Regions from separate parts of the Candidatus Enterococcus mansonii genome, predicted to be linked through region 2. Evidence: riboswitches for the same ligand, from Rfam matches in the RefSeq annotation. Region 2 holds a riboswitch; the other holds the start of a gene.
The links. Region 2 has a riboswitch for magnesium ahead of A5880_RS04100 (LCP family protein). Riboswitches for the same ligand answer to the same signal wherever they lie in the genome.
Positions count from the first base shown of each region.

Region 1: linked by a shared signal. The riboswitch ahead of A5880_RS01810 (phosphatase PAP2 family protein) and the one ahead of A5880_RS04100 (LCP family protein) in region 2 are both predicted to bind magnesium.

Region 1 is NZ_NGLE02000001.1:375,827-392,246, forward strand. It holds gene A5880_RS01805 (diaminopimelate dehydrogenase) at 1-367, opposite strand, end outside; gene A5880_RS01810 (phosphatase PAP2 family protein) at 482-1,147, opposite strand; M-box (ykoK) riboswitch at 1,257-1,424, opposite strand; gene A5880_RS01815 (ABC transporter ATP-binding protein) at 1,621-3,471, opposite strand; gene A5880_RS01820 (ABC transporter ATP-binding protein) at 3,487-5,868, opposite strand; gene A5880_RS01825 (MarR family winged helix-turn-helix transcriptional regulator) at 5,868-6,314, opposite strand; gene A5880_RS01830 (class II fructose-bisphosphate aldolase) at 6,560-7,426, opposite strand; partial or broken gene A5880_RS01835 (YitT family protein) at 7,721-8,649, opposite strand; gene A5880_RS01840 (YajQ family cyclic di-GMP-binding protein) at 8,914-9,408, shown strand; gene A5880_RS01845 (amidohydrolase) at 9,468-10,655, opposite strand; gene A5880_RS01850 (asparaginase) at 10,945-11,910, opposite strand; gene A5880_RS01855 (ATP-dependent DNA helicase) at 11,946-14,333, opposite strand; gene argJ (bifunctional glutamate N-acetyltransferase/amino-acid acetyltransferase ArgJ) at 14,532-15,689, opposite strand; gene A5880_RS01865 (Bax inhibitor-1/YccA family protein) at 15,882-16,420, opposite strand, start outside.
Region 2 is NZ_NGLE02000001.1:859,233-875,652, reverse strand. It holds gene A5880_RS04125 (alpha/beta fold hydrolase) at 1-703, shown strand, start outside; gene A5880_RS04120 (YusW family protein) at 852-1,688, opposite strand; gene A5880_RS04115 (DUF4809 family protein) at 1,921-2,316, shown strand; gene A5880_RS04110 (hypothetical protein) at 2,457-2,675, shown strand; gene A5880_RS04105 (DUF4303 domain-containing protein) at 2,702-3,196, opposite strand; M-box (ykoK) riboswitch at 3,467-3,636, shown strand; gene A5880_RS04100 (LCP family protein) at 3,766-4,680, shown strand; gene A5880_RS04095 (FAD-dependent oxidoreductase) at 4,825-6,159, shown strand; gene A5880_RS04090 (helix-turn-helix domain-containing protein) at 6,149-7,630, shown strand; gene glpK (glycerol kinase GlpK) at 7,941-9,449, shown strand; gene glpO (type 1 glycerol-3-phosphate oxidase) at 9,468-11,303, shown strand; gene A5880_RS04075 (MIP/aquaporin family protein) at 11,305-12,024, shown strand; gene A5880_RS04070 (Na/Pi cotransporter family protein) at 12,318-14,042, shown strand; gene A5880_RS04065 (helix-turn-helix domain-containing protein) at 15,186-16,028, shown strand.

The DNA of each region.
Region 1 (16,420 bases), 480 kb from region 2:
CAGGATCCCATCCTGTTGAGATAATTGATGTAGTTTGATTTTCTTTCGCCACTTGATTAACTTTAGCAAAGTGCTCGGGAATTTTTGCATGTGTATCGAAACTGTCCACTGTATTAAATAAATGCGTCCATTCTGGCGTTTGCATTGGTAAATCTGTCGCAGAGCCGCCGCATAAAATACATACATCGATATCCTTTTTTTTAGACTTAAGTTCCTCCATGGTAAACGCTTGTCCGCCTTCTGTTTGAACCGTTTCAGGTGCTCTTCTTGTAAAGATACCTACTAATGCCATATCTTTATTTTGTTTAATCCCACGTTCAACACCACGTCCCAGGTTCCCATACCCGATAATTGCTACTCTTATCATACTTACATTCCTCCACTTCTATGCATCAAATTATACCAAATGGAAAAGTCATTTGACAATCGCAAGTTGTAGAAGCAGACCTTTTTGCAAAGAAAATAGTCTCTTGTTTTACTCCTAGTAGTTAGTATCCTGATTGTTCTTTGTTAAAATGGAAATTTTTCCGTTGGCATCTATTTTCTGCAGCAAAACATAGGAAAGGTTTACCCAGGAAAAACTCAACAGAAATCCTCCAAGCACATCACTAGGATAGTGAACCCTTAAATAGATTCGACCCAATCCAATCAAAAGGACATATACGACTAAGCCAATGTTTAACATTTGATACTTTTTTGGATCATTTGAATACACGGTTTGTATAACTAACATAATCGAAGATGCCAAACACATCGCTAATAAAGAGTGACCACTAGGAAAACTGTAAGAAGCCCTTTCAGCAAGTTGTTCTACATTAGGCCTCGTTCGTGCAATAGTTTGTTTCAGTATAAAACCTAAAGCACTGACGACAAACACATTACTACTCAGCCAAATGGCTAATATCCTATAGTTATTTCTAAAAAGCATCACTGAAACAATTAAACTGACTATAGTGATTGGAATAATCGTTGCTGTTTTCGCAAGTATATTCACTAGATTAGTAATCACTCCATCAGGTTTCCAAGTGAATTGATATATAGAAAAATCCAAGTGAATAAACCCTGGTACGTTAGCAACAACTAAAAAAGTAAGTAATGAAAATAGTACAATACTTATAATCGCAGGGGTAAATTTTTGTCTTTTCAAAGCATTCATCCTTCCATTTCTAAATCATTAAACTTGCTTACCTTATGACCAGATGCATTCATTGCAAAAGAAAAAAGCCAAACATTTTTTCCCAAGATGTTTGACTTTTCACCCATCTCATCGTCTGAGTTTTAGCACTATACAACGTAAAGAAAAATTCTTAGCTATTTTATGAAAAGCCTTAATTCGACAATTCCTGTTTTACACATTGGCGTCTTTCGACGTTTCTGCGCAATAGCCTATGTTTGTATAGGAGCCTCACCTAACAAGGTTATTTATTTATTCATTTTATTTATAATAACGATGGAAATATAATTTTTCAAGTTATTTTAAGACTCTTTATTTTTTCTTAAATTAAAGCAAATGTTCATGCGAGCAAATTACAGATAAGCATTGGAAGCAAAAGTAATTCCTGTAGAAATAAAAAAAGAACTCATCAATGTTGCTTTTTGATGAGCACTTTTTTTATTTTTTTACTCAGTTAACTCTTCAAACTGTGAGTTATAAAGTGATGCATAGTAACCACCTTGAGCAAGTAATTCTTCATGTGTTCCTTGTTCTTTGATATCGCCGTCTTGCATATAAAGAATTTTATCTGCATCTTTAATCGTTGACAAACGGTGTGCGATAACAAATGATGTCCGACCCGCCATTAAATTATTCATCGCCCCTTGGATTAAACCTTCTGTGCGAGTATCGACAGATGATGTTGCTTCATCTAAAATCAAGATCGGTTTGTCTGCCAAAATAGCACGAGCAATCGTCAATAATTGTTTTTGGCCTTGAGAGATATTTGATGATTCTTCATTTAATTCCATGTTATAGCCGCCAGGTAATGTTTGGATAAAGTGGTGAACATGAGCAGCTTTTGCCGCTTCGTATACTTCCTCATCCGTTGCATCAAGACGACCATAACGAAGATTTTCCATGATAGTTCCTTTAAATAACCAAGTATCTTGTAAAACCATTCCAATATTTTTACGAAGGTCTTCACGATTAAAGTCTTTGATATTATGACCATCGATTTTAATGGCTCCAGATGTTACATCGTAAAAACGCATCAATAATTTAACCATCGTTGTTTTACCTGCTCCAGTTGGACCAACAATCGCTACAGTTTGACCAGGATCAACATGGGAACTAAAATCGTTGATAATAATTTTTTCTGGTGTATAACCAAAACGAACATGTTCAAAGTCTACCATGCCTTTTGCTTTATCAATTTTAACTGGATTTTCAACAGTTTGTTCTTCTTCATCCTCACCAAGGAATTCAAAGACACGTTCCGCAGCTGCTGCCATTGATTGAAGTAAATTAGATACTTGAGCCAACTGAGCGATTGGTTGAGTTAAGTTACGAACGTATTGGATGAACGCTTGAATGTCCCCAACAGTAATTGAGCCATTGTACGCCATGATTCCACCAAAGATTGCAACAGCTACGTAACCAAGATTTCCAACAAAGTTCATGATTGGCTGCATCAAGCCAGAAAGAAATTGAGATTTCCAAGCAGATTTGAATAACACATCATTTTGTTCTTTAAATTCTTTAAGGGCGTTTTCTTCATCGTTAAATAAACGGACGATAGTATAACCGCCAATTGTTTCTTCGACTTTCCCATTGATCACGCCAAGATATTCTTGTTGGGTTTTAAAGTATTTTTGCGAGTTTTTCACAACGATCATAATTAAAATCATTGAAATTGGTACGATCAAAATAGCGATACCAGTCATTTTTACTGAGATCGATAACATCATGACAATAACTCCGATAATTGTAAATGTAGAAGTAATCAATTGTGTAATGGATTGGTTCAATGATTGTCCAAGTGTGTCTACATCATTTGTGATTCTTGACAATACTTCACCCGTTGTTCTACTTTCAAAGTAATTCATCGGCATACGATTGATTTTTTCTGAGATTTCTTTACGCATTCGGTACGTAATTTTTTGAGAAATGGTTGACATGATCCAACCTTGAATGATTCCAAATAAGGAAGCAACCAGATAAAGACCTAGCATGAATAATAATATCCCGCCAATTTTTTCAAAATCAATGCCGCCAGTTCCTTGATATTTTTTGATCAAGCCATTAAATAATTCTGTAATTGCTTTTGATAAGATTTTAGGTCCCCAAATATTAAAAATAGTTGAGGCAATTGCAAAGATTATTACAAAGAAAACAGGAATTTTATATGCGCCAAGATAGGACAATAATTTTTTCAATGTTCCTTTAAAATCTTTGGCTTTTTCTACTGGAGCAATATGTCCTCCAGGTCCGCCACCACGACCGCCGCGAGGGCGATGTTGTTTTTGTTCTGCCATTATTCTCGCTCCTCCTTACTCCGCTTCTTCAATGCCTAATTCATCATTGCTTAATTGTGATTGGGCAATTTCTTGATAAACTTTTGACGATTGCATCAATTCTTCGTGTGTCCCATGCCCTACTACCCGACCTTCGTTTAGTACGATAATATTATCTGCATGAAGGATTGTAGAGATTTTTTGGGCGACGATGATTTGAGTAGCTCCTTTGATATTTTCAGATAGTGCTTTGCGCAATGCAACATCTGTTTTATTATCTAAAGCTGAAAATGAGTCGTCAAAAATTAATATTTTAGGATCTTTGGCTAAGGCACGAGCGATAGATAGACGTTGTTTTTGTCCGCCAGAAACATTGGTTCCGCCTTGAGAAATTTCTCGGTCATAGCCTTTTTCATTTGAATCGATAAATTCTTCGGCTTGTGCAATTTTAGCAGCTTTTTTCATTTGTTCATCTGAAATATCCCCATCACCAAATTTGATATTTGAAGCAATATCTCCAGAGAATAAGATCCCTTTTTGGGGCACAAATCCAATAATCTCATGTAGTTTATGCAAACTCATTTCACGAATATCGATGCCATCAATGGTGATTCTTCCACCTGTTACGTCAAAAAGACGTGGAATCAAATTGACAATTGTTGATTTTCCAGAACCCGTTGAACCAATCAAAGCAGTCGTTTGACCTGGTTTAGCTACCAAATTTATATGGTGTAAAACATCTTCATCAGCATCTCCGTAACGGAATTCTACTGCTTCAAATTTTACTTCACCTTTAAATTCATGGTCATCTTTAGGCTGGTTTGGATCTTTAATTGTTGGTACCGTGTTAAGAACTTCTTCTACACGACCAGCAGCAACGTTAGCACGAGGCAAAATAATGGAAACCATAGATAACATCATAAATGCCATGACAATCATCATCGTGTATGTGATAAAAGCCATCATATCTCCAACTTGAAGCTGTCCTTTGTCCATATTATGTCCGCCGACCCAAACGATTAAAACAGAAATACCATTCATCATCAACATCATAACAGGCATCATAATAGACATTGCTCGGTTAACAAATAATTGAGTTTTCATCAAGTTTGTATTAGCCGTGTCAAAACGTTTTTCTTCAAATTTTTCACGAGAAAATGCGCGAATCACTGGCAGACCAGTAATAATTTCACGAGAAACTAGGTTCACTCGATCGACTAAATTTTGTAAGGCTTTAAATTTAGGCATGGTCGTCAACAATAAGGTCATCACTAGGACTAAGACTGCAACTACAGCCACTCCAACAATCCATCCCATACCTGTTCCTGTTTTATATACATTGTAGATACCGCCAATCCCAAGAATTGGGGCATATAAAACGATACGCATGATCATGACGATTCCCATTTGCATTTGTTGAATATCGTTTGTATTACGAGTAATCAATGAAGCGGGGGAGAATTTCTCCATTTCTGTATTTGAAAATTGCAATGTTCGCTCGTATTGACCAACACGTAAATTTCGTGCAACAGATGCAGCCACTAAGGATGCAATCAATCCAACAATGATTGCTGCAACTGCTGAAACAAGCGTTAATAGAAGCATTTTTGTTCCTGTTTTGATCATATAATCTGTTTGTATTTGTTTTGTATTCATGTCTAGTGCTTTGTATTCAGCCAATGTCAATTGAATACCTACAGTTTTTATTGAATCCGCGCCTAGATCCCCTAAGCTTTTTTTAGTTTCTTTGCGAGCAGCTTCAACTTTAGCTGGTATTTCGTCGCTCTTTGTTTTAATTAATTCTGCTAATGCGTTGGCTTCTGCGCCCTTAGCTTGGGCTTGAGCAGCTAACTCTTGAGCTTTGGCACCTTGTTCTGTTGCTACAGTAATATCTGTTGCAGAAGCAGCTTCTACGCTAGCAACTTTGGCTTGTTCACCTAGATTTTTTGCTTCTTCTCCGAGTTGTTTTGCTTTAGCTCCATCGGCTCCAATCATTTTGTAGTCTTCGATAATAGCTTTCGCTTTACTTGCATTTGATGAATCTTTTGCTTGTGAAGACGCCAACATCATCATCGGCAGATTAAAAATATCCGCTAACTTGGCTTTTGTCATATCGTTTTGAAGCGTTAAATTGTACACTTCAACCTCTTTACCATTAATTTTTTCAGTTGTTAATTTGTAATTATCCTCAATGGTTTTTTTCTCATCTTCAGTCATGAACATTTCAATTCCTTGAAGAGTTGTTTTTCTAATTTTTTCAGGCGTGGAGTATTCAAGTCCTCCTTGTTGAATCCCAACATCAACGATACCTGATGTTAAGTTTGGTAAGCTTAAATCACTATTTGCCTGTACGACTAAAAGCACAAGAACTGCGATGACCGCATACCAGTATTTGCCGAGATATTTGAAAATTTTCACTATTGGTCACCTTCCTCTTTCTGGGATATTTGTTGGGAGTAGTCTACGAATTTTGCAGTCAGCTTGATAAATTGCTTTGTGTCTTGTTCTCCCATCATCTTAAACACTTGAACAATCTTATCCCGCATTTCTTTCTTTTGAAGTTTAGCTGCTTTTTTGCCGCACTCAGTTAAAGTAACATGGATACGACGTCGATCATTGGGGTCCATTTTACGTTCAATCTGTCCTTTTTTTTCTAAGCTTCCTAAAACAACTGCGATGCGGGCGCTAGATAGATTCAATGATTCTGCGAGGTGCTTTGGGCTCGTTGGTTCACCATAACGATTAAGGAACTTGATAACAATACTTTCACCTTGATTGCTCTTTTCAAGTCTACTAAATGCGCTATGACGATTTTGAACCATTAGACGCATCAGCTCTTGTTCTGCTTCTTCTGCGAATGACATATGACTCCTCCTTTTATTCAAAATAATTACTTCCACCATTAATAGCTAACAGTGTTAGTAACTAATGCTGTTTGATATTAACGCAAATAGCTTTCTTTGTCAATAGAGTTGGTTTAAAAATTAAAATGAATACGGTTTTATTTTAAAAAATATAAATATATGTAATTTCAGAGATATTTAACTCTGATTTTAATAAAAAAACTGAGACAACAATAATCTGTCGTCTCAGTCTCTTCTTTTATTTATTATGCTTTGTTAGCAGAACCGAACCATTCGATACGTTGTTCAACTAATTCAGTAACAGCTTTTGTTCCTGGTGCTAATAATTTACGAGGGTCAAAACCTTTACCTTCAAGGTCCTTGCCTTCTTCAATATATTTACGAGTTGCAGCTGCAAATACTTCTTGACATTCAGTGTTCACGTTGATTTTAGAAACACCCATAGAGATTGCTTTTTGAACTTGCTCTAAAGGAATACCTGATCCGCCGTGTAATACCAACGGGATATCACCAACAGCGTCAGAAATTGCTTGTAAATGATCAAAAGCTAATCCAGCCCAGTTATCTGGGTAAGAACCGTGAATGTTACCAATTCCGCATGCTAGGTAATCAATCCCAGTAGCAACCATTTGTACACATTCTTGAATGTCAGCTAATTCACCTGAACCGATGATTCCGTCTTCTTCACCACCAATTGAGCCAACTTCACATTCTACAGAAACGCCTTTAGCATGTGCTTTAGCAACAACATCTTTTGCTTTTTCAATATTTTCTTCAAACGGTAAGTGAGAACCATCAAACATTACTGAAGTGTAGCCGATTTCGATACATTCTAATGCATCTTCGTATTCACCATGGTCTAAGTGAAGAGCTACTGGTACAGTAATGCCCATTGAATCAATCAAATCTTTTACTAAATCGTAACATACTTGGTATCCGCCCATGTATTTAGCCGCACCCATAGAAGTTTGGATTAATACTGGCGCTTTTTTAGCTTCTGCAGCTTCAAGAATCGCTTTAGTCCATTCTAGGTTGTTTGTGTTGAATCCTCCAACACCGTAGCCGCTTTTACGAGCTGCTTTAAGAAATTCTGTTCCTGATACTAATGGCATAATAAAATTCCTCCTAAGTTTTAAAAAAACTTTATTTGTTAAGGACATCCTTAACCAACAGTTATATTTTAGCAGACTTTTTAGTACTTTTCTACTAAAATTGTCTTTTTCAGAAAACTTTTGTCCAAACTTTCACAAAACTGTGGACAGTTTTAGCTATTTGTCTGAAAAAACATTGCTACACCAATGATTGCTAAACATTATAATGAAAGTTATCTTTAGCAAATAAAGCGATTGTATAAATAAAAAAAGTCCAAATTATAAGAAAATATCCTTACAATTTAGACAAATTTTCTATTTTCCTTTACGTTTTTTCACTTCCGGAAAACTACCTGTACTTTTAAAAATCCGTTGTTCATCTTCATTCGCAAAACGACCTAAGACAGACTGCGTTGGAATAATATTCATAAAGGCATTTTCATCTACTTCATAAACAATCTGCTCTAAATCGTATAATTCATAACGAGTGATGACCATCATGATCATACGGCCTTCTACACCGGAATAACCACCCATAGACGGTAACAATGTCATTCCACGGATCATCTGCTTTGAAATGGCTTGTGTGACAATTTCTGGATTAACCGTTACAATCATAGCCGTTACTTTTTGATGACTGGTGTGAATCATATCAACTACTTGAGTCATACAATAAATCGAGATGATCGTGTACAACGCACTCTCCCAATCAAAAACAAATCCTGCAATCACGACAATAATTCCATTAAGCATAAACATATAATTTCCAACTGTCTTACCTGTTGTTTTAGATAAAACCAATGAAACAATATCCATACCGCCCGTTGTAAAGCCCATTTTCAAAGATAATCCTGCACCAATCCCAATCAAAACGCCGCCGACAATTGCATTCATCAAAGGATTAGTGGTAACGACTTCGATAGGCAATAGAATCGTCGTTATTGAAACCCAAGCAACATTTAGAAAACTATAAATCGTTGATTCTTTCCCTAATTTCAAAAAACCTAAAATAAAAATTGGAATATTTAATAACAAAATAAAAAGACCTGTATCAATGGTTATCGATAAATGCGTATGTAATAAAGTCGCAATAATCTGTGCAACGCCATTCATTCCTGCTGAAAAAACTTTTGCTGGAATTAAAAAAAGTTTAAACTGATTGCTACTAAAATCCCTGTAACAAAAATAACGGCAAACTTTTTCAATGTTTCACTTTGTCTATATGAAATAACCCACTTATTCATGTATATCCTCCCCTTTACCAAAAAGCTGTTCCATTCTTGCAACTTTTACTTATCACCGATTCAATCAGAAAAATCTCCTGATTTAGAATAACAGTTCATCGTAAAAAAGAAAAGAAAAATTGATTAAAATGAGGATTATTTTAGTCACTTCCCTTCGGACATGCCGCCTGTCCACTATTCTTTGAAAAAGCTTTTTTGACTTGTTTCTTCTCTATTTAATGGTACTATAAAATAAGAAATAGTGATTAAAGGAGGATATACACAATGGCAGCAAAAGAAGCAAGTTTTGATGTAACATCTGAAATCAATATGGAGGAAGTAAAAAACGCCATTCAAATTGCCGTAAAAGAGATCAAAAATCGGTTTGACTTCAAAGGTTCGGTCGCTGATATAAAGTTAGAAAATGACAAGTTAGTTGTTGTTGCTGAGGATGATTATAAAATTGAACAAGTCAAAGATGTTCTTTTTGCAAAATTAGTGAAACGAGCTGTCCCCATCAAAAATATTCATTTTTCAACAAGTGAGAAAGCACTTGGCGGATCTGCTCGTCAATATGGTGATTTAATTAGCGGCATCGATAAAGACAATGCAAAAAAAATCAATGTAGCCATCAAAAACTCAGGAATCAAAGTCAAATCACAAATTCAAGAAGATAAAATCAGAGTAACTGGTAAAAGCCGTGATGATTTACAAAAAGTCATTGCTCTTCTTAGGGATTTAGAGCTACCAATGGAGTTACAATTTACTAATTACCGATAATCTAAAAGCATAACTAAGCGAATTTAATTTTTCGTCTAGTTATGCTTGATTCTTTTTATCTAATATTTTTCCAAATAATCTGCTACGACTGCACCCATGGCTTTTGCACTAATCAGTAACGCATTTTCATCAATCATAAATTTTTCGTTATGATGAGGATAGAAATGACCATCTTTAGGTGCTGCTCCTACATGAAAATAGCAGCTTGGTTTTTCTTGTGCGTAATAGGCAAAATCTTCTGACGGTCCTTGTGCACCTGAGTCAAGAATAGCTTCTATTTCAGGAATGTCACTATTTTTTAAACTAGCCGAAACAAAATCGGTTAATTGTTCATTATTGACTGTTACTGGATAATTATGACGATACTCCAATTCATACGTGACATTGTACATCAATGCAATACCATCCAAAATACGTTTGAATTCGACTTCAACGGATTTTTGAACTTCTCCTGATAACGTTCTAACATCACCTTGTAAAACGACCTTACCATTTACTGCGTTTGAAGCACCTGAAGCTTCAAAACTTCCAATAGTTAATGTTGTCATTTCAAAAGGATCGACACGACGGCTGACAATCGATTGGAGACTCACGACTAAATTAGAGGCAGCTAAAATCGCATCGGTCGTATCCTGAGGCATTGATCCGTGTCCCCCACGACCATGAATACTCACTTTAAAACCAGATTGTCCCGTATGAATTGACCCAGCATGATAATAAACCGTACTATTTTTTAGATTACTGATTACATGTAATCCTAATACATTATCTACACCATCCAAACAGCCATCTGCAATCATTGCTTTGGCTCCTCCTGGCGGCAATTCTTCAGCATGTTGATGTAAAATAACAATTTTTCCTTGCCACGCATCTTTTAATTCAATCAAGGTTTCTGCTAGCACAAGCATATACGCTGTATGAGCATCATGACCGCACGCATGCATGACACCATCGATTTTTGACGAAAAAGGTAAACCAGTATTTTCCTGTATAGGTAAGGCATCAAAATCGGCACGCAATGCGACCGTTCGACCAGCACGACCACTATCAATCGTTACAACTACACCATTTCCACCAACGCCTGTCCGAACCGAACAGTCTTTTCCTTCGTAAAAATCAGCGATATACTTAGCCGTTTTATATTCCTGAAAAGATAATTCAGGATATTGATGTAAATATCTTCTGATTTCAATCATCTTCTCCTCTTTTTGATCCAATGCCTGCAATAATTGTTCTTTAAACCTCATACCTACACACCCTTTCTACTTTTTTACTCATTTATTTTGTTTATGCATAAAAGAAGTACTATTAAATTAAAAAAGAAAATCAATCATTTTTCTCATTATAGCATTTTCCTGAACAAACAACCGTTTTTTTTACAAAAAGCAAAAAAAATTCGAGAAAAAAACAACGTGTAGCAGCTACTTTTTTCTCGGTGTTGATTCGGGCTTCAAATTGTAGAAGTTCACATACGACTTTTGACACCTGTCTCATTTTGGCCCCATCCCATTATTTCGTCTATTTTAACAATTAAAATCATTCACTTAAAAAATCATGTAGTTTATGTAAGCTCTTTCCACTATTTAATCCAACAATCAACCGAATTCGAGCCTTTGGTCCATTTAGGCCTCTTGAAAAAATAATCCCCATTTTCTTTAAATTTACGCCGCCGCCTTCATAATCATAAATGTCTTCAGCAATGCCGTTTGAACAACGGGAAACTAAAACAATTGGCAAATTGCGCGCCAACATTCTTTCTAGCGCAGGTAAGGTTTCTGGTGGCAGATTTCCTGCCCCCAGTGCTTCAATAACAATCCCATTCGTTTGATCATTATCAATTAAATCAAATAAACTGCTGTCCATACCAGCATATGCTTTAATCACATAAACTGTCCCATCCACTGATTGAATATCACACACTTCTTGCGGACAAACCTCACTAGCAAAAAAGGTTCGCTCTTTTGCAATCATACCAATCGGACCAAATGTAGGTGTCCGAAATGTCGCAACATTTGTCGTATGAGTTTTCGTGACATAACGTGCTGTATGGATTTCATCATTCATTACCACAAGGACTCCTTTGCCACGTGAATCATCTGAACAAGCCGTCCAAACTGCACTAATGAAATTGTATAGTCCATCTGTTCCGATCTCATTACTTGAGCGCATCGCCCCAGTCAAAACAACTGGTATCTGATTTTCTAATGTAATATCTAAGAAATAAGCTGTCTCTTCTAACGTGTCAGTGCCGTGAGTAATCACCACACCATCAATCTTTTCTTGGTAGGCTTTTTGTATCCGCTCTTTGAGTTCCAACATCCTCTCCAGTGTCATATGAGGTGAAGGGATGTTAAAAATCGGCTCTACGATTAAATTTACTTTCCCTTCAAATAATGCTTCTTGATCCAGTAAGGGATTCATCTGATTTGGTGCAACATTACCATCGGCTTCTTTTGACATCGAAATCGTTCCACCTGTGTGTAAAACTAAGATCGTTTTCATTTTGGTTCCTCCTATAGTTCTATTTTCCTGATTATTTAAATGATCGTTCCTTTGTAATTAGTCGATTCCATTGATTGCCAGAACTGCTTCATTAGTTGTTGAGCTTGCTCAGTAGAAGAGACTTGCTGAACTTGATTCCAATGAGGCGGAAATAAACGTCGAACAGCATTCGACGAAAAACGCTGATCTAACAAAAGAACCACTCCCTTATCTTCTGTATCTCTTATTACTCTTCCAGCGGCTTGCAGCACTTTATTCATCCCTGGAATCTGGTAGGCAAATTGAAAGCCTTGATTTTTTTCTCGATCATAATACTCTTTAATTAACTCTTGCTCATGATTCATTTGGGGTAATCCAACACCCACGATTGCTGTGCCAATCAAGCGCGTCCCTTTTAAGTCGATTCCTTCTGAAAAAATACCGCCTAATACACAAAAACCAACGAAAGTATCATCTGGCTCTGAGATAAAGTCGCGCAAAAAAGCTTCCCGCTCTGCTTCATTCATTAAGGTTGCTTGTATTTTTGTTTTAATTTGCGGATTTTTTTGCTGAAATAGCTTATAGACATTATCCATATAGGCGTAAGAAGGAAAGAAAACAACATAATTCCCTTTTTTTTGTTTGATCATTCCAGTTATACTTTCAGTAATTTTTTCATAGCTTTGCGCCCGCTCTTTGTATGTTGTTTGTATCTGATTTTCAATCAACAACAATTGGTTCTCTTTCGGAAAAGGACTGGGTATTCGGCAACGCAAACTGTCTTGAGTGCCACCTAGAATTTCTTGGTAATAATCCAAAGGCGTTAAACTTGCTGAAAATAAAATACTGGCTTTGGCCTTATCTAGTTTTTGCTCTAAAAGGTAAGAGGGATCTAAACAAAATTGCTTGATTATAATATCATAGTTTTCGCAATTTACATAGGTGCAATAATGATCATCATAACTTTCACCGATTTTAAGATAATGCATCAACTCAAAATAAACAGCTAACACTTGCTCCAATTCAACAAAGTTCTGATTTTCAGGTAACCATTCTTTTATTTTTTCGACTAAAGAATTAGCAGCTTTAACTAAAGAATCAATTGGTTCATTTTGATGCAAAAAGAGCGTTCCCTCTTGCTCACAAACTTGTTGGATTTTTGCAAATTCTTTGTCTATTTTGTTTAAGGCTCGGTTAAATTTTGTTTGGTTTTTATCGATGATTTTTTTCAGTGCTAATAGCTTGTTTCTAGATAAAGCGGCTGAATACATTTCTCTAGAGCGACCGACTAAATTGTGGACCTCATCTACTAAAAAAATGGTTTCTTTGGGCTCTGATTGATCTTCAAAAAAGCGGCGTAAATAAACAACTGGATCAAATAAATAATTATAATCGCAAATCACCAAATCACACCATAAACTAACATCCAATGATAGCTCAAAGGGGCACAATGTATGCTTTTTTGCATATCTCTCAATCACTTCTCTGGTCAGTTGATTTTCATGATTTAGTAAATCCCATAAGCCTTCGTTTAAACGATCGTAATAACCATTAGCGAAGGGACACGCTTCTGGCGTACAATTTCGTTCCGTCAAGAAACAGATTTTATCTTTCGCTGTTAGTGTAACACTTTTTAGATGCATTTCTTTTTGTTTCATTGCTTCTACAGCATCTTCGGCTACTTGACGGGTAATGGTTTTAGCCGTTAGATAAAAAACTTTTTCTGCTTGCTCCTCACCAAGTGCTTTTAAGGTAGGAAATAACGTAGAAATCGTTTTCCCAGTTCCTGTTGGCGCTTCAACAAATAATTTTTGTTCACTTAAAATTGTTTTATAAACAGCGACTGAAAGTTCTCGTTGCCCTGAACGATACGCTCCATATGGAAACGTTAAGTTCTTTAATGATTGGTTCCGAAGTTTGCGCCAACTCGTTTTAAAAATCAACCACTGCTCATAGCTTTGAGTTAACTCATCAAAAAATTGCTTTAGTTCTTCTCTTGTACATTCTTTGTCTTGTCGCGTAATTTCTTTCGTGGTTGTCTGGTAATAGGTCAACTGTAAAGTGATCGTTTCTAGGTCTTCTTGTTGACAATATATATGGCCATAGCACATTGCCTGATACCAAAACATTTCCACCTGTTCTTCTGATAATTCGGAAAATGCGGGTTCTGATGTTTTAATTTCATCAATGACTGTTCGATTATTTTCATCGAAAAAAATTCCGTCAGCTCGCCCTTCAATTATGTATGTTTGCTGATTTAATTCTATGTTGATTGCTAATTTCACTTCTTTTTGATAATTTCCACTGGCTGCTTGCTGTAATTTCCGATGAATCTTGGCACCTTCCTGAGCAGTATGCTCACTTGTATGTCTAGAATCAATACTTCCTTTACGTAAAATAAACTCAACTAATCTACGAACAGCAATTTTTTGCCTTGTTTTCATTCATGATCCCACCCATCTCTTCTATTATAGAACATACATTCGTAAAATAAAAGAGGCGAGAAAACTAAAATGTGACTAAGGAATCACTCTACGAGTCAAATCCTAGTCACATAAAAGCTAAATAAATCAGTCTACAAAAGCAACACCTTGTCTGCTCTTACAATTAGACATTTCTGAGTCAACCCTCGTTTTATCCTTTTAAGTGGCGTAATCACTATTGATTTTGACATATTCATAACTTAGATCACAGCCAATTGCTTGAAAACTTTCAGTCCCTTGTTGAAGATCGATCGTTAGATAGACATCTTCATTATTTTTGATATATTGCTCGATTAGAGGAAGATTTTGCTTCACTTCTTGATTATTCGAAAAAATTGGTAAATCACCGTATGATATATTTATTTTATCTTGATCAAATATTAAACCTTGCGTTTTTCCTAAAGCCATTATGATTCGTCCCCAATTTGGATCATGACCGAATAACGCTGTTTTTACTAAAGGTGAATTAATAACCGATTTAGCACCAAATCGAGCTTGCTCTTTACTTGTTGCTTGTTTCACAGTAACAAACATTGTCTTCGTCGCTCCTTCAGCATCTTTTACCACATCTAATGCCAACTCTTTACATAGTTGATTGAGCGCTGCTTGTATCTGCTCTTCCTTCACTTCGTAATGCCCATTCGCTAAAAACGCCACTGTATCACTTGTGCTTGTGTCTGAATCAATACTGATTGTATTAAAGGACTGGTCAACCGCTTCTTTTAACATTGGATAGATTGTTTCTTTGCTTACTTTTGCATCCGTTAAAACATAGGCCAACATCGTTGCCATATTTGGTTCGATCATTCCTGAACCTTTGACGATTCCTAACATTGTTGCCTCACCAATCTTCACTGTTCGTACTTTTGTCCGCTTATCAGTCGTCAATATAGCTTGAGCAAAGTCTTCATATTTTTTTGTTAATTTAATCGGTTGGTTGCTTAAAAAGTCTTCAATAGTCTTAATTGGTAATTGTGGTCCGATTAATCCTGTTGAAGAAGGTAAAATATTGGTTGCTTCAATGTCTAATTTTTTAGATAATTGATGCATAATCTTATACTCATTTTGTCTACCAATTTCCCCTGTAGCCACGTTAGCTATCCCACTCGTCACAACAATCGCTTGCAACTGTCCATCTTTGATATTTTCTTTTCCAATTGGAATACACTCACCGCAAAATGTATTTTTTGTAAACACAGCGGCGGCATGACAGAGTTCATCAGCCACAATTAACCCAAAGTCTTTTTTTCTTTTTTTAATCCCTACATGCCCACCATAAAATTTAAATCCCTTTGGACCATCTCCATACGCTCCCATAAACGACACCTTCTCATTTTTTATTGTTGGCAAATCATCAGTAATTTTCTAAAAGTATAAATGATATAGCAATAATAGTCAACGGTTATTTAAACACAAATAAACTTATTTAAGTATTTTTATTCATTTTAAAGCTAAAAAAATGCAAAAAAACAACATCTAAATTTCTCTAGATGTTGTTTAAAACTACTCTTAGTTATTTTTACCGAAGATACGTAAGAAAGCGATAAATAAATTGATGAAATCAAGATATAATTGTAAAGCGAAAAAGACCGCAATCCCTGTTCCTGCTTGTCCCCCTGTTTCGTTGTAAACTTGGCGGATTCTTTGATTGTCATAAGCTGTAATCCCTGCAAAAATCAAAACCATCAAGATAGAAATGAAAAACGAAACGGCACTACTACGTAGGAAAAAGAAATTGATTACCATGGCAATGATGATTCCGATCAACGCACTATACGCTGCATGTCCCATCGCTGACAAATCTTTTTTCGTAAACATTCCAACTAATGACATTGCACCAAATGTTGCTGCAGCACTGACAAACGCACTAACCACAGTTGCTTGAGCATACATCAATAATGTTGCTGAAATCGTTACTCCATTCAAGATAGAATAGACTAAGAAGCCGCTGATAGCCAAGGTTGGATTCTTCTGTGCTTTCAGACCTAGGAATAAAACTAAACCGATTTGTAAAATCCATAAACCAAAAAACAAGGGAACTGAATTCA
Region 2 (16,420 bases):
CGTTTCTGAGCAGGATAAAAATAACTCTTTGCCTCTAGTGATTTATTACCATGGTTGGCAAACGGCTAAAGAGTTGTCATTGACTCAAGCAAGAAAACTGGCTAAAAAAGGCATAAGAGTCATTTTACCAGATGCAATGAATCACGGTGAGCGAAAAACGGGTGGGGTGTCGCCAATTCCCTCTGTGACATTTTGGTCTAGTATTCAATATAATATTATTGAATTTTCTCAATTAGTTCGACATTTTGATAAACAAGGTTTGATTATGGAGGACAAGATTGGTGTTGGTGGTGTGTCGATGGGAGGTATTACAACCTGTGCATTGTTAACGCAACACCCTGAGATCAAAGCAGCCGTTTGTATGATGGGAACACCATCTCCATTGCGTTATATTGATCGAGTAATGACACGTGCGGCTGAAATGGATATTTTTGTGCCAAAGGATTTACCATTATTATTAAGCTGGGTGGCACATTACGATTTATCTAAACAGCCTGAAAAAATAGCAAAACGTCCTGTATTGTTTTGGCATGGAACAGAAGATCCCAAAATACCTTATAGTGATGTGTCTGATTTTTATGAAGGAATTAAAGATAAGCCATTTGCGGAAAATAGCCAGTTTATGACGGGAATGGAGGAAGGACATCTGGTTAAAGGTGAGATGATGGATGTTGTAGCTGAGTGGTTTGAAAGGGAACTGTAGTAAGAATGGTCACATAAAACCAGAAAAATGAAGAAATCAAAAATAGCTTTTTGACTTTTTAGAGTGAACTAGATACGTATAAGATTTTAGGCGTGCACCAATAAAGAAGAAGTTCTTTGGTTGCACGCCTATTTGCATAGATGATTGTTTATTTCAATTTAAATTTAACTTGTGAGTTATCAGTAAATTGTCCTTGGAATTGGAATTGTTTGTAGCTTGATCCTTTACCAAGTTTGTTTAAAATGTGTGAAGTAATTTCTTTTTCACTACCATTTTTTAGGTTTAGACCAGCGATGATTCCTTCAATTTTTTCTTCAGCAGCACTACCTTGTAATTGTACTTTATTTGATTTGTCTTGGTATTGTGCTTTGATAGTTCCATTTGCATTCACTTGATATTGGAATTGTACTTGTGTACCATTTGTGTAATTTACTTGTACTTCTAATTTTTTTAAGTCTGATTTTTCAGCAGGTACTTCCACTTCAGGAGTCTCAGTTTCTGGTGTCTCTACTTCAGGTACTTCTACTTCTGGCACTTCCACTTCAGGAACTTCAACCTCAGGTGCTTCAGTTTCTGGCACATAGTATGATTGTAAACCGAATTCTGCTTTTACATATCCTTTAGTAATTAGGATAACTTTAAGATGTAAATCTTTTTGATACGTCATTTTTTGTAGTAAACTTACTGATTTGTAGTAATTTTTACTGAAATCTCTGGCGATCACAGTCGCTTGTGATTTACTGTATCCAGCAGCTTCCCATGTACTTGTTTTCGCTAATTCATTGTAAACAGATGATACATTTGAACTTGTTAATGATAACCCTGTGTGTGCTAAGATATCTGCTTTATTGAATAAAGTGACTGTCTTGTTGTAATTTGATTCTACGACTGTTGCTGCGTTTGCATGGCTTGATACCATTCCTAAACTTGCCGAACATAAACTAATTGTTAAAACTGCAACCATCATACCTTTAAAAAATTTCATAAAAAATTCCTCCTCTTATTTACTACTGTTTTATAAATAGTAGCTTGCCTATATTATTATCTGAAAAAAATATAAAGTAAATACATATTAGTGATTTCTAATAATTTTAAATATATTTTAATTATATTTATATGTTATGTAGTACAGTTATGTTTATTTTTCTATCTTATTTTAGGATAATATTTGATATAATAAAGTGAATGAACTAGATGTTTGGAAAGGATTTGTAAGCATGAAAGCAGTAAAAATTGCGAAAAAGGTCAACTTATTAGATGGAGGGTGTAATGCATGTGGAATCATCGAAGATGTGAGCTATACATTAACGTATGATGAACAAGCCATTCCATTAGATGAGTTGAACGTTAATACATTAGTTACGGCGATTGTCTTAAAAAATGGATTTAAACGTGAATATGAATCTGATGTTTTAGATGATTATATTTTATATAAAAAAGATAATCATCAAATTAGACTCAAAGAAGAATATGACTATTTGATTTATTCAACTGCTCAAACAAAGCTTGAAACAAAAGATCAAATAATTGATAATAAAGTGCTAGTAAAAAAAGTAAATGAAATTCTTACAACTATTTTTGTGTTGGATGAGGTTTCATTTAGCTTTATTTAAGGTGGAATGGTATGGGACCTTATGCAGAATTTGGTATTATTGAAGCATTTGATAAAAAGAACATGTACCATAAATATGAACCAGAGAAGTATCACTGTATCAAAATCCCTGATGATGCAATTAACCGATAGTGGGCTGATTTGTCATTAATTGAAACCTATTTTTGCGTATCCAACCAAAAAGAGAGAGGACTGGATCGCTGGGGAATAACGATAATTTCACCAGCATCCGTGCCTGCTTTTTATGATGTGATTATAAAAGATAAGAAAAACTATGACCAATTTTATATAACGGAATTGTCTAAGTTGCTTCTTAAAGCAATCGATGAAAATAAATATCTGATTCATTATGGTGTATGACAAAAGAATCAGGACACTCTTTTTTATTATAGTTGAAAAAGCTCAGAAGTCGTTATTTTTTCAAAACGTTCTTCTGAATCAGAGGGTTCTTCATTGTGATCGTAAACGAACAACTTAAATGCCTCTGTTTTTGGAATTCGCTGAAAGGTTTCACTGGTTGTAAAAAGAACGAGTTGTTCACAAAGCCAGTCAAGAGTGGTCTGGATGTCTTCGTCTTCTTCAACCCAATCATCAAATAAATGGATTGAAGCAAAACGTTGCTCCTCGTCCCAATCTTTCGAATGATACTTCATTTCAGCTAATTGTTGTTCTTTGTAGCCTTTGTCAGCGTAGTAGTTTGTAGTCTCTTCCCAGCGCTCTGTGGTATTCAAGCAAAGGTTGATTTCACCTTCTTGGTAAATAGTGCAATCTAAAGCAAACGCATAAAATGTTTCATCAGAATGATCCAATAAAAAATTATCAATACGATCGATTAGAAAATTAAAAAAGAATTCTTGTTGAATTTCTAAAAAATTTTTCATAAATACCTCCTCCAACTATTTGGTCTTCTACACATTGAAACAGATATGCTAAAAAAAGTCCATCTAAAGTTTTTAATGCTAGTAGAAGATGTATAAACAACTTGTTTATTTAAGAAATACTAAAGATTACCATACCCATTTAATTGTCTAATTTCATCCAGTAATGCGAATATAATGATAATTCTTTTAATAATCTGTTTTTTATCTAGCGCAATTTAGGCAAAATTTAATTTGACTTTATTATGCTTATTGCTTATAGTGTAAAATGAATTAAATACTTGTTAGGTGAGGCTCCTATATAAACACAGGCTACTGCTCAGAAATGTCGAAAGACAGGCACGGGTAGGACAAAAATCGTCGAATTAAGGCGGTTTTCAAAGTAGCTAAAAGCAGACGCTTTTTACGTTATATAGTGCTAAAACTCAACGAAGAGAAGAACTAGGTAAGTCGAAAACAAGTGATAGTTATCACAGTTCTGATACCCAGTAATCTAATCCCTTCGCTGAGTCATCTTGGTGAAGGGATTTTCTTGTACAAGTATACATTTGCGTTTTGGAAAGGAATTCACAATGAAAAAATCGTCAAAAATAATTACTATTACCCTGTTATCGATTCTTCTTGTGGTAGTTAGTATTGGGTGCTATGCGGCAATCTCATTTCAACAAGCAAAAGAAAAAAGTGAGTCACAATTGTCTAATAAAAATCAAAATTTTACTGGAGATGAACAAACGAGTGACAAAGAATTAACGGTGATGGTCATCGGGAATGATTCTAGAGACGATGATGAAGATCAAGGTCGTTCGGATACATTGATGGTGGCTCATTATGATGGGAAAATGAAGCAGCCTAGATTGATTTCTATTATGCGAGATAGTTACGTAACGATTCCTAATTATGGTTTAGACAAGATAAATGCGGCTTATGCTTACGGTGGCGCACAATTGACAAAAGAAGTGTTAAATACAAGCTTTGGGTTACCGATTAATTATTATCTAGTCATGGATTTTAAAGAATTTAGTGCAATCATCGACGAACTCTATCCAAAAGGTGTAACAATTGATGCTGAAAAAGATATCAATTTAGATGGTGTGGATATTACTAAGGGAAAACAAACGCTTCATGGAAATAGCCTATTGCAATATGCTCGTTTCAGAATGGATGAAGAGGGTGATTTTGGTCGTATCAGACGTCAGCAACAAGTGATGGACGCATTGATCAATCAGTCGAAAGATTTGATCCCAATCTGGGAATTACCTCAAGTTGCCGGAAAACTAGTAGGAAAAATCGATACGAATGTACCTACGAGCTTACTGATTGATTTAGCAAAAGATTTCTTGTCAGGCAAAGTCAAATCATTAGAATCACTTTCAGTTCCTGTACAAGGCTCTTGGGACTTTAATGATAATACGGAATCAGGAAGTGTTCTTGAAATCGACGAGCAAAAAAATGCTGAAGCAATTCAAGCATTTATGAAAAGTAAATAAAGTTGGAAAATAGATTTCATCCTAAGTTGATCAGACTTAGTTAGATGAGTCTATTTTTTTTGAAAAGGCGAAAGGATGAATTTCCTTATTGATTATGCTATTCTTGAAGAAAACGTTTTATATAATTGGAAAGAAGGCTTAATTATGAAAGTTGTGATTATCGGGGCTTCTTTTGCTGGGGTGTCAGCGGCTTTGGCAATAAGAAAAAAACATCCTGCAGCGGAAATTCATTTAATTGAGAAACAATCGACAATCGGCTATTTACCAGGCGGAATCAATCTTTATTTCAATAAAACGATTGGCCCAATCGAAGAAGCACAATTTATTTCAGAGCAACAATTAAAAAAGTGCACTATTCAATTATTATTAGCTGCAACAGTCGTTAAGATAGATTCAAAGCGACAGATGGTAATATATGAAAAACAAGCGGAGGACTTTTGTATTTCATTCGATAAATTGATTTTAGCTACCGGCGCAAGTCAGTGGTCTCAAAAAATTTTAGGTAGTGATTCGGAGAAAGTGTTAAAATATAAATTTTTACCTGGCGTTTTAAAAGCAATCGAACAACTCAAAAATAGCCAAAAAGTGGCCTTGATCGGTGGTGGTCAGATAGGGGCTGAGGCAGCAGATATGCTGTTAAAACAAGGCAAAGAGGTTCATCTTTTCGAGCAAATGGATTATTTATTATTTAAGTATTTTGATCGGGAAATGATCCGGCCTGTCCAAGAGGAAATGGCGCTAAAAGGGATTATTTTTCACTTTGAAGAGACCGTCGAAAAGATTGTTGATAGCGATCAAGGACTAAGAATTGAAAGTAAAATGACTAAGCTAGACTGTGATAGTGCTGTGTTTGCTATGAATGTTCGACCGGATTTAGCCTATCTAGACGAGCATATCCAAGTACATACTGATCGAACGGTTTATGTGAATGAGTATTTACAAACATCACAGGCGAATATTTTTGCAATTGGTGATTGTATTCAAGTACCTTACAGTTTATCTAACGAATCTTTTTATATTCCTTTAGTGAATAATGCTGTTCGAACAGGTCTTGTGGTGGCGCAAAACCTTGTGGAAAATACAACACCGTTTGTTGGGGCAATTCGAACGATTGGTACCAAGCTTGTCGATTATTATGTAGCAAGTACGGGGTTGACTGAGGCTGAGGGACTATTTTATGATCAACCGATCGGTGTTTCTCATGTGGAACAAAAAAGTGCCCTCTTTTTAGGTGGTGAGATAATTTATGGAAAAATTATTTTTGAAAAAGAAAGCCATCGAATCTTAGGTGCACAATTGGTTTCCAAAGCGAATATTTTAGAAAAAATCAATACACTTGCCTTAAGTATTCAAATGGGGCAAACATTAGAAGAATTATATCAGAAAGATTATTTATATCATCCGTATTTTTCAACAATTTTGGATATCACAAATCAATTAGGGTTTGAAGGATTGTGGAGTGAAGCAAATGAAAATTGAAGAGTTACTGGATAAAAAAGAAGCGCGGGAAGTGAGTATTTTAAAAAAAGTGATTCTAGCTGGCGGTCGGATTGAAGACAGTGATTTATTAGCCTATTTAGGTGTCTCAAAGGCTTCGTTTGAGAGTGATTTAAAAGGATTAAGTTATTATTTAAAACCATATGAGAAGGAGTGCTCGTTGTTTTATGACGGTCAGTGGGTAGCAATCCATATGTCAGATCACTTTTCAATTAGCAAAGTGCTAGAAGATTATGTGCGTGCCTCGATAAAATTTCAGGTAATCGATTATTTGTTTCAAAATCGGGAGTTTACAATTGCTCAGTTAACGACTAAGTTTGTCATCAGTGAATCATCTTTGTTTCGGAAAATTAAAGAATTGAATCAGTTGTTACATGAATTTGAACTTAAAATCCGCAATGGTCAGCTAAAAGGAGAGGAGCTGCAAATTCGCTATTTTTATTTCCAGATGTATTGGTTTTTAACACCGTATGAAGTGCATCAGAAAAAAACACTGACGATTCAAAATCTACGTATTATTGAAGGGCTTGAAAAGGGATTGTCGCTTACTTTTGAAGAGCACAGCAAGTTAAAGTTAAGTTTATGGCTGACCATTAGTAAAAAACGAATCATTGTTCAACCAAAAATGTATAAAGATCTACATCAAAAAAGCAAAATTTATGAGCAAGATCCTTTTTATAAAACAGTGCGCTCTTTTGTTTTACGTTTTTTTAGTCGCTATCCCTTAGAAATCGATGAAGAAGAAAGTATGTTACATTTTATTTTTCTTATGAGCATGTCTGTTTTAACTGAGTCAGATTTTGATCGGTATAGCTTGATTCGAGGACGTAGAACGCCAACATCATTGGCGGATACTTTTGTATTAGAGCATGTGATTTTATATTATCGTCCGAAGAAATTTTTTCCTGCGTTAGAAAAAAAGATTTTTTATTATTTTTCTCAGATCCATAGTCGCTTGTATTTTTTTAAAGGGGAATTGGAGTTATTTGACCGAGAAAATATTTGGCAAAAAGAGCAACAGCTCTCCAGTCACCAATTAGCAGATTTTTCTCAGGTTCTTTTGACGAAGAGTTTGGAGTATTTTGATGAAAGTTACAGTAAGGGAAATAGTTTGCATGAGTGGTCTCTAGTAAAGTATTTGAGTGTATTGGCGATTATTGATTTTGAAATTGTTGGAGAGACAAGAATTGGGATTCATTTGGAAATGGATCGATTGTATAAAGAAGTGATGACCCAAGTGTTAGTTTTAAGTTTAAAGAATCTCAATGGCTTGACGATCGAACCCTACGATTCAAAGCATACATATGATCTTATTGTGACAAATGTGATGAATCCGTCCATTTATCGATCCGTTAAAGAAGTGTATGTATTGTCTGAATTGGGTTCGACTTATGATATCAATCAAATCAGAATGAAAATTAGAGCGCTTCATGGAAACAAACAAGAAAAATAAATGGATTTTTTGGAAAAAAGACTTTTTATGAGTGCTTAGAGCATTATTTTAAGTCTTTTTTCAGCTTTATCTCAAGTTTTTAGTAAAAAACTTTCATTTATTTTAAAAACAAAAAAAAATCTGACGTTTTTGTTAAGTGATTTGGTATTATTATATGTTCATAAAAGAGAAAGCGGTTTCGTCCGAGAGGGACTCGTTTCGAAAAAGATAAAATCAATGTGTGACAAAAAGCGTCACAAATGGATTTTTCTATTTTTCAGATAGGGCTAAACGAGCCCACTCAGCTTTTAAATTTAAGGAGGAATTTACAATGGCAGAACAAAAGTACATCATGGCGATCGATCAGGGAACAACAAGTTCACGAGCAATTATTTTTGATAAGAAAGGCACTAATGTTGGTAGTTCTCAAAAAGAATTTACTCAGTATTTTCCAAAAGCTGGTTGGGTAGAGCATAATGCGAATGAAATTTGGAATTCTGTACAATCAGTGATTGCGGGTGCTTTGATTGAGTCGGGTGTGAAACCTTCGGATATTGTTGGAATCGGTATTACTAACCAACGTGAAACAACGGTCGTCTGGGATAAATTAACAGGTTTACCCATTTATAATGCAATCGTTTGGCAATCCCGTCAATCTTCACCAATTGCCGACCAATTAAAAGAAGACGGACATGGAGAAATGATTCATGAAAAAACGGGTTTGATCGTGGATGCTTATTTTTCAGCAACTAAAATTCGTTGGATTTTAGATCATGTGGAAGGTGCACAAGAAAGAGCTGAAAAAGGCGAGTTATTATTTGGAACCATTGATTCTTGGCTAGTTTGGAAGTTGACGGGTGGAGATACTCACGTAACTGATTATTCAAATGCTAGTCGTACAATGCTTTATAACATACATGATTTAGATTGGGATCAAGATATTTTAGATATTCTAAACATTCCTCGTGTGATGTTGCCAAAAGCTACATCAAATTCAGAAGTGTATGGGCTGACGAAAAATTATCATTTTTATGGCAGTGAAATTCCGATTTCAGGTATGGCTGGTGACCAACAGGCAGCACTGTTCGGGCAAATGGCGTTTGAGCCTGGAATGGTCAAAAATACCTATGGAACAGGTTCATTTATCGTAATGAATACTGGTGAAAAACCTCAGCTTTCCGATAATAATTTACTAACAACGATCGGTTATGGTATCAACGGTAAAGTCTATTATGCATTAGAAGGAAGTATTTTTGTGGCTGGTTCGGCTATTCAATGGCTGCGTGACGGATTGAAAATGATTCAAACAGCAGCAGAATCTGAAGCCGTAGCAAAAGAATCACATAATAAAAATGAAGTTTACGTTGTTCCAGCGTTTACAGGATTAGGGGCTCCATATTGGGATTCTGATGCCAGAGGTGCAGTTTTTGGTTTAACTAGAGGAACAACCAGAGAAGATTTTGTTAAAGCGACGTTACAGGCTGTTGCTTATCAAGTTCGCGATATTATCGATACCATGAAAAATGATACAGGAATTGATATCCCAATCTTAAAAGTAGATGGTGGCGCTGCTAATAATGACTTACTGATGCAGTTTCAAGCAGATATTTTAAATACGTCTGTTCAACGAGCTCAAAATCTAGAAACGACAGCACTTGGCGCAGCCTTTTTAGCTGGTTTAGCGGTTGGCTTTTGGAAGGATTTAGAGGAATTACAAGCGTTTTATGAAGAAGGACAAATATTTGAAGCAAAAATGCCTGACGAAGAACGTGACGATTTATATGAAGGGTGGCAACAAGCTGTTGCAGCAACTCAAATGTTTAAGCATAAATCAAAATAAAGGAAGAAGTGAAAAGGCATGACATTTTCAATGAAAACCAGACAGATAGCGATTGAAAAAATGAAACAAGAAACGTTGGATTTATTGATTATTGGCGGAGGCATCACGGGAGCTGGTGTTGCTTTGCAGGCAAGTGCTTCTGGGATGAAAACCGGTTTGATCGAAATGCAGGATTTTGCAGAAGGAACGTCTTCCCGTTCGACTAAGCTCGTTCATGGCGGTATTCGTTATTTGAAGAATTTTGACGTAGAAGTTGTCGCTGATACGGTACAAGAGCGAGCAGTTGTTCAAGCAATTGCTCCTCATATTCCTAAACCAGACCCCATGCTATTACCGATTTATGATGAGCCAAAAGCCACATTCAATATGTTTTCTGTCAAAGTGGCGATGGATTTATATGATCGCTTAGCAAATGTAATTGGAACGAAGTATGAAAATTATACGTTATCAAAAGAAGAAGTGTTAGAAAGAGAACCTCAATTGAAAAGTGAGGGATTACAAGGTGGAGGCGTTTATCTCGATTTTAGAAATAATGACGCACGCCTTGTTATCGAAAATATTAAGCAAGCAGCTGATGATGGTGGCTTGATGGTCAGTAAAGTAAAAGCAGTTGGTTTTATCTTTAATAGTCAAGGAAAAATTATAGGTGTTAAAGCCAAAGATTTACTCACGGGAGAGTTATTTGAAATCAAAGCGAAGGTCTTGATTAATACAACAGGACCGTGGTCAGACAAAGTGCGTGGCTTAGATACAAATAAAAAGCTAGTTCCTCAAATGCGTCCGACAAAAGGCGTTCATTTAGTGGTAGATAGTAGTAAATTATTTGTTCCGCAGCCGACTTATTTTGATACAGGAAAACATGATGGACGGATGGTCTTCGTTGTTCCCAGAGAAAAGAAAACGTATTTTGGCACGACTGATACTGATTATACAGGAGACTATGAACATCCAAGAGTTACACAAGAAGATGTGGATTATTTACTGGAAATCGTCAATAATCGCTATCCTAAAGCGAATATAACCATTAATGATATTGAAGCAAGTTGGGCAGGATTACGTCCGTTGATTTCTGAAAATGGCGGTTCTGATTACAATGGCGGCAATAACGGTAAAATTTCAGATAAAAGTTTTGATCAAGTCGTCGACATTATAGAGAAATATCAAAAACAAGAAGTTTCTCGTTACGATGTGGAAAATGTGTTAAATCATTTAGAGGATTCTTTGGTAGAAAATAAAGAAAACCCCTCAGCTGTTTCAAGAGGTAGTCTGCTTGAGCGGTCTGAGGATGGATTATTGACCTTATCTGGTGGAAAGATCACCGATTATCGTAAAATGGCTGAAGGAGCATTGAAAGAAATCCAACGAATTTTAACAGAAGAATTCAATGCTAGTTTCCAATTGATTGATTCTAAAAAGTATCCTGTTTCGGGTGGAAAAATCGATCCTGCAAATGCAGAAAAAGAATTGGAAGCGTTAGCAAAAATGGGGATCGAAAAAGGATTGACACAAGAAGAAGCAGAACATCTCGCTCATTTATATGGTTCTAATGTATCGCTGCTTTTTGAAAAAATCGATACGACAGAGCCAGCAGGTGGGTTAAGTTTAGCAGAAACAATTGCATTGCATTATTCGTTAGAAAATGAAATGACCTTGACGCCGGCAGATTATCTTGTCCGTAGAACCAATCATTTATTATTTATGAGGGATACACTAGATGAAGTGAAACAAGGTGTTATTTCTGAAATGAGTCGTTATTATGACTGGTCAAATGAGCAAAAAGAACAGTACACACAAGAATTGAACGAATTGATTACAGAGTCTGATTTAAGCCAATTAAAAGAAGGAGCGAAGTAAAATGGATACTTCCAACATGACGCAGATTTTCAGTGAATTTTTAGGAACAATGATTTTGATTCTTTTAGGTGATGGTGTGTGTGCTGCGGTTAATTTAAAAAAGAGTAAGGCAGAAGCTTCGGGCTGGATCGTAATTGCCTTTGGTTGGGCGATGGCTGTAACGATTGCTGTGTATGTTGCAGGTTACATGGGTCCTGCGCATTTAAATCCAGCGGTAACGATTGCGATGGCCATGACAGGTAGTTTTGCTTGGAGCATGGTTGTACCATTTATCATCGCTCAAGTACTTGGAGCACTTGTAGGAGCTGTTTTAGTTTGGTTAGCTTATTTGCCTCATTGGCAAGCGACAGAGGATCAAGGAGCGATTTTAGGTACGTTTGCTACAGGTCCTGCAATTCGTAATTATCCAGCGAATATGGTGACTGAGGTAATTGGCACATTTGTTTTAGTGTTAGGCTTACTTTCATTTTCGCAACATGCGTTTACCGACGGATTGAATCCATTAGTTGTTGGTGCGTTGATTTTATCAATTGGTTTATCTTTAGGTGGTCCTACAGGCTATGCGATTAATCCGGCTCGTGACTTTGGACCTCGTTTGGCTCATCAATTATTACCGATTTCAACGAAAGGAGAGTCGGATTGGGCGTATTCTTGGGTGCCGATTGTGGGTCCGGTCATTGGTGCTGTAGTAGCATCAGGTGTTTACATGATGATGGTTTGATCAAGTTGAAAATCTTCAAAAAAGAGTTGGAAGACTAGTTCTTTCAGCTCTTTTTTGGAGATTAATTGTTGTTCATAATACATAGGTTTCAAAAAATTTAGTGAGAAATTTTAATAGTTATTTACAAAGAGAATATTTTTCTGTACTCTTAAAAGTAGTTGGTGTTTTGATTGATTATCATAAACTAGTGTTTAAAAATATAATAGAAAAAAAGTGTTGAAAGCGAATGTTCCTATTTTAAGTTGAGTGAAGAACGTTCTATGATGTTTTTATTATAAGGAGGATCAGTTATTGTGTCTTATCAAGAAATATTGTTTCCGTTTCTAGGAGGCCTGGGAATTTTTTTGTTTGGTATGAAGTATATGGGAGATGGCTTGCAAAAGTCTGCAGGTGATTCTTTACGGGAAATTTTAAATACATTTACTTCTACACCTTTACGATCTGTTTTAGCAGGTTTAATTGTAACGGCGATCATTCAAAGTAGTTCTGGAACGACGGTTCTAACTGTCGGTTTGGTAAGTGTTGGGTTTATGTCTTTACGCCAGGCGATTGGTGTAATTATGGGTGCTAATGTAGGAACAACCGTAACCGCTTTTATTATTGGATTTAATTTAAGTTCCTATGCTTTGCCCATTATTGGTGTAGGCTCGATTTTATTGTTTTTCTCAAAAAAAGAAACAGTGAATAATATAGGGCAGATTTTATTTGGGTTTGGTTGTTTATTTTATGGGTTAAAATTAATGGGAGAAGGAATGGCGCCTTTAAGCGAGTTGCCACAGTTTTCTGAATTAATGGTGAATGTGTCACACCATCCAATTTTAGGGGTTGGTATTGGGACATTATTGACGATGGTTTTACAAAGTTCTAGTGCAACGATTGGGATTTTACAACAATTGTATAGTCAAGGTAGTTTAGCGATTGAAGCTGTTTTACCGATTCTTTTTGGTGATAATATTGGGACAACGATTACAGCAGTCATAGCAGCTTTAGGAGTTAGTGTCGCCGCTAAACGAACAGCAGCATCTCATGTGATTTTTAATTTGGTTGGTGCGATTATATTTACAACATTGTTAACACCCTTTACGGCAGTAGTTGTTGCTGTTTCTAGTAGCTTGCAGTTGAAACCAGCCATGCAGATTGCGGTTGCACATGGATTATTCAATGTGTCTAATTTGCTAATCCAGTTTTGGTTTATTGATAAAATTGAATGGATCGTACGTAAGATTATACCAGGCAAAGATCGAAGTATTGAGTTTAAGCCATCGAATTTAAACGAATCAATCATTCAAAACTCAGCGGCTTTAGCACTAAATCAAGCTAAGATAGAGCTACTTCAAATGGGGGAATATGTATTAGGTGCATTTGAAGCAACGAAAGCTTTTTATGAAAAACAAGACATGGTCGACAAAGAAAATGCAGATCAATATGAAACGGCGATCAATGATACAGACAATCGTTTAACGGAATATTTGGTTCAGCTTTCTGCCACAGAACTGTCGATTTCTGAAAGTCATGAACAAACGATGATGTTGGAATTAACAAAAGATTTAGAACGAATTGGGGATCATTGCCGCAATATCATCCAAAATCTTACGGAAGCAATCCAACTAGAAAAGAAACAAAAAGCCAAAGATAAAAAAGCAGGAAAAGTTTCTGAACGAGACACGTTGATTTTAAACGATGAAGACTTAATTGATTTATTTAAAAAAGTATCGAAAAATATTCGGGATTCATTAATCGCATTTGAAAATGATGACAAAGAAATGGCTGCACATATGCTAGATAGAGAAGAGCAAATTGATCAAATGGTCAAATTATTGCGCAAAAAATATATTTCGATCATGAATAGCGGTAAAGGACGGGCTGCGGATGGTGTGTTGTTTATTGATACAGCGTCTAATTTAGAGCGAATGAGTGATCGGACGATCCATATTGCAAAATATGTTTTAGGTGAGCGATATGGAACCGAAGAAATTACTGTGGATCAATCGGTCAATCCGATGATTACAGTACAATAATAAACGTAAGAATAACTCTAAGGCTTAGGATTTGTAGCTTTTAGAGTTTTTTTACTAAATTTAAGAGGCTTTTTATCAATTATTATTAGTTCTAGAGAAGAATTTTTTTGTGGCTTCTTATTTTCTCAATCTACAGAAAGTGGGGCGTATTTGCGATATTATTCAGGTGAAGATTTTGCGGTGGTTGATACTGTGCGACAAGACAAACGAACTTTTTCAGGAAACCTTAGTTATGATCATAAGGAATAAAAATTTAAACAATAATATACAACTGATACAAAAAAATATGTTTCCCATTTTAGAAAATGACTAGGAATGATTTTATGGTGTGCTATTTTAGTGAAAAATGGAAAATAGCACACCAACAAAATAATGATAAGATAGGTGCGATAATTCACGAGAAGTGTGAGTTACTTGCACCTATTTTAATTCTCATTTTTTTAGAAAGCTTATACTTAGGGATAATGTTGAGAACTTATAACATATTAGTTTATTTTTGATAGAAGCGAATAAAAAGTAAAATTTAGCTTAATCAGTTACAAAAATTCGGCTTATCATTGAACTCATTAGGTATAAAACTACTTTTTTCTCCTAATATGCTTTGCATAGTTATGCTCTAGTATGAACAGAAATATATAAAGGGTTAAAGTTGTGCTAAAATGTTACCACATAAAAAAGTGATATCAATACTAATTAGTGAGGCAAATGGAAAAAAGGATGGTTAGTCTGTAAAGATAGTTATGGAACTAAAAAGTATTGATGACACTGTCTGAAATATATGATAAAATATCACAGTAATATTGAAAAAAGTTTTAATGCTACTTCATACTTTTAACTTCCCCAAGATTTAAGTATGAGGTAGTGGGTATTTTGTTAAACTGCCACCATAAATTGGTAGAGTCCAACCATACTAAACACAGCCAGTGCAAACATAAATTCTCAACCTCCCTTGTAAAAATTTATGAAAGAAGAGAATATACAACTTTCATAAGGTTAAGTATATCAAATAAAAAGATTTAAATAAATGAGTGTTTTTCAATATTCCCTTATGAGGGATATTTTTAGGAAAAAATCTTTTATTTTGCATATATTATAATTTTTTTACATATGAAAAACTATATAAGGGATTTAGGAGGGAAATTGATGGATGTAGGAAAAACAATTCGTTTTTTTAGAAAACAGTTAAATTTTAGACAAAAAGAATTGGTTAGTAAGCACATGGAAACTTCTTCAATATCACGTATTGAAAAAGGAGAACAATCTCTTAAAGTAGAGGCATTAGTTGAAATTTTGAATACAATGTCTTTAACCACAGAAGAGTTTTTTGCAAAGTGCTTGATGGATGATTCCCGAGATAAGTGGAGAGTTCTCTTTTACAGCTGTACGGAAAATCCAAAAGATGGTGTAGCAAAGAGAGAATTGTTAGAATACTATGAAGCTATAAAAACAAAAGCTAAAGCACGGACTTTGAAAGAGTTATCAAACTATTTTAGTATTAAACTGTATTTTTCCAGAATTTGGGCAGAAGTTGATTCTATTACAGAGCAAGAACTAGATGATACATTCAACTATTTATTAGCTAAAAAGTATTATCAACAGTACGATTATATGATAATAAATAATATAATTTTACTTATGAAGGATGACCAACAGGAGTATTTGATTTCTAAAATAATTCCTATTAAAGATGAAGAATTTAGAAATACTGAAGTAAAAAGATATGCGCGTAGTACCCTTGTAAATATAATAACCTCAAAAATATATAAAAAAGATTTTATTCAAGCAAAAGAATATTTGAGTAAAGCAGAAAATTTCGATAAATCTAGTGCTGATTACAGCTTTACATTAAATATTGAGTATCTGAAAAATTTACTGGGGTATCTGATAACAGGTGAAGCAGTTTATATGAAAAATATTCATACTTATATTTATATGCTTGAGTTTGTTGGAGATAGACAAACACTGGAAGCTGTAAAAAAGAAGTGAAAAGTTTAACTTATAGTAGTGGCAATTCTATAGATGTAAAAGATAATGATTTTCCATTAGGAGTGTTAAAGTAAGTGATAGCTCACGGAATCCTTTGTATATGACATTAACAATTGTATAGTTGAAAAAATTATTTTTAATTGTATAACATGAATAAATTGAAAAAGATGCTATTTCAGAAATGGGGAGATAGGTCTTTTTTTATTATTTGTTATTTTCGCAAAAAAAAAAGGATTTTTCTTGTCAATATCCAACTTTTCCGCATAACAATAATAATTTGTCCCGATTTTCGCAAATTATAAAAAAATAGATGTATTAAGTTATTTTTTTTTGATAATATGAATATGGTTGTAACTAAAAAGTATTCATTTTTTTAGATTAGGAGGGATTTA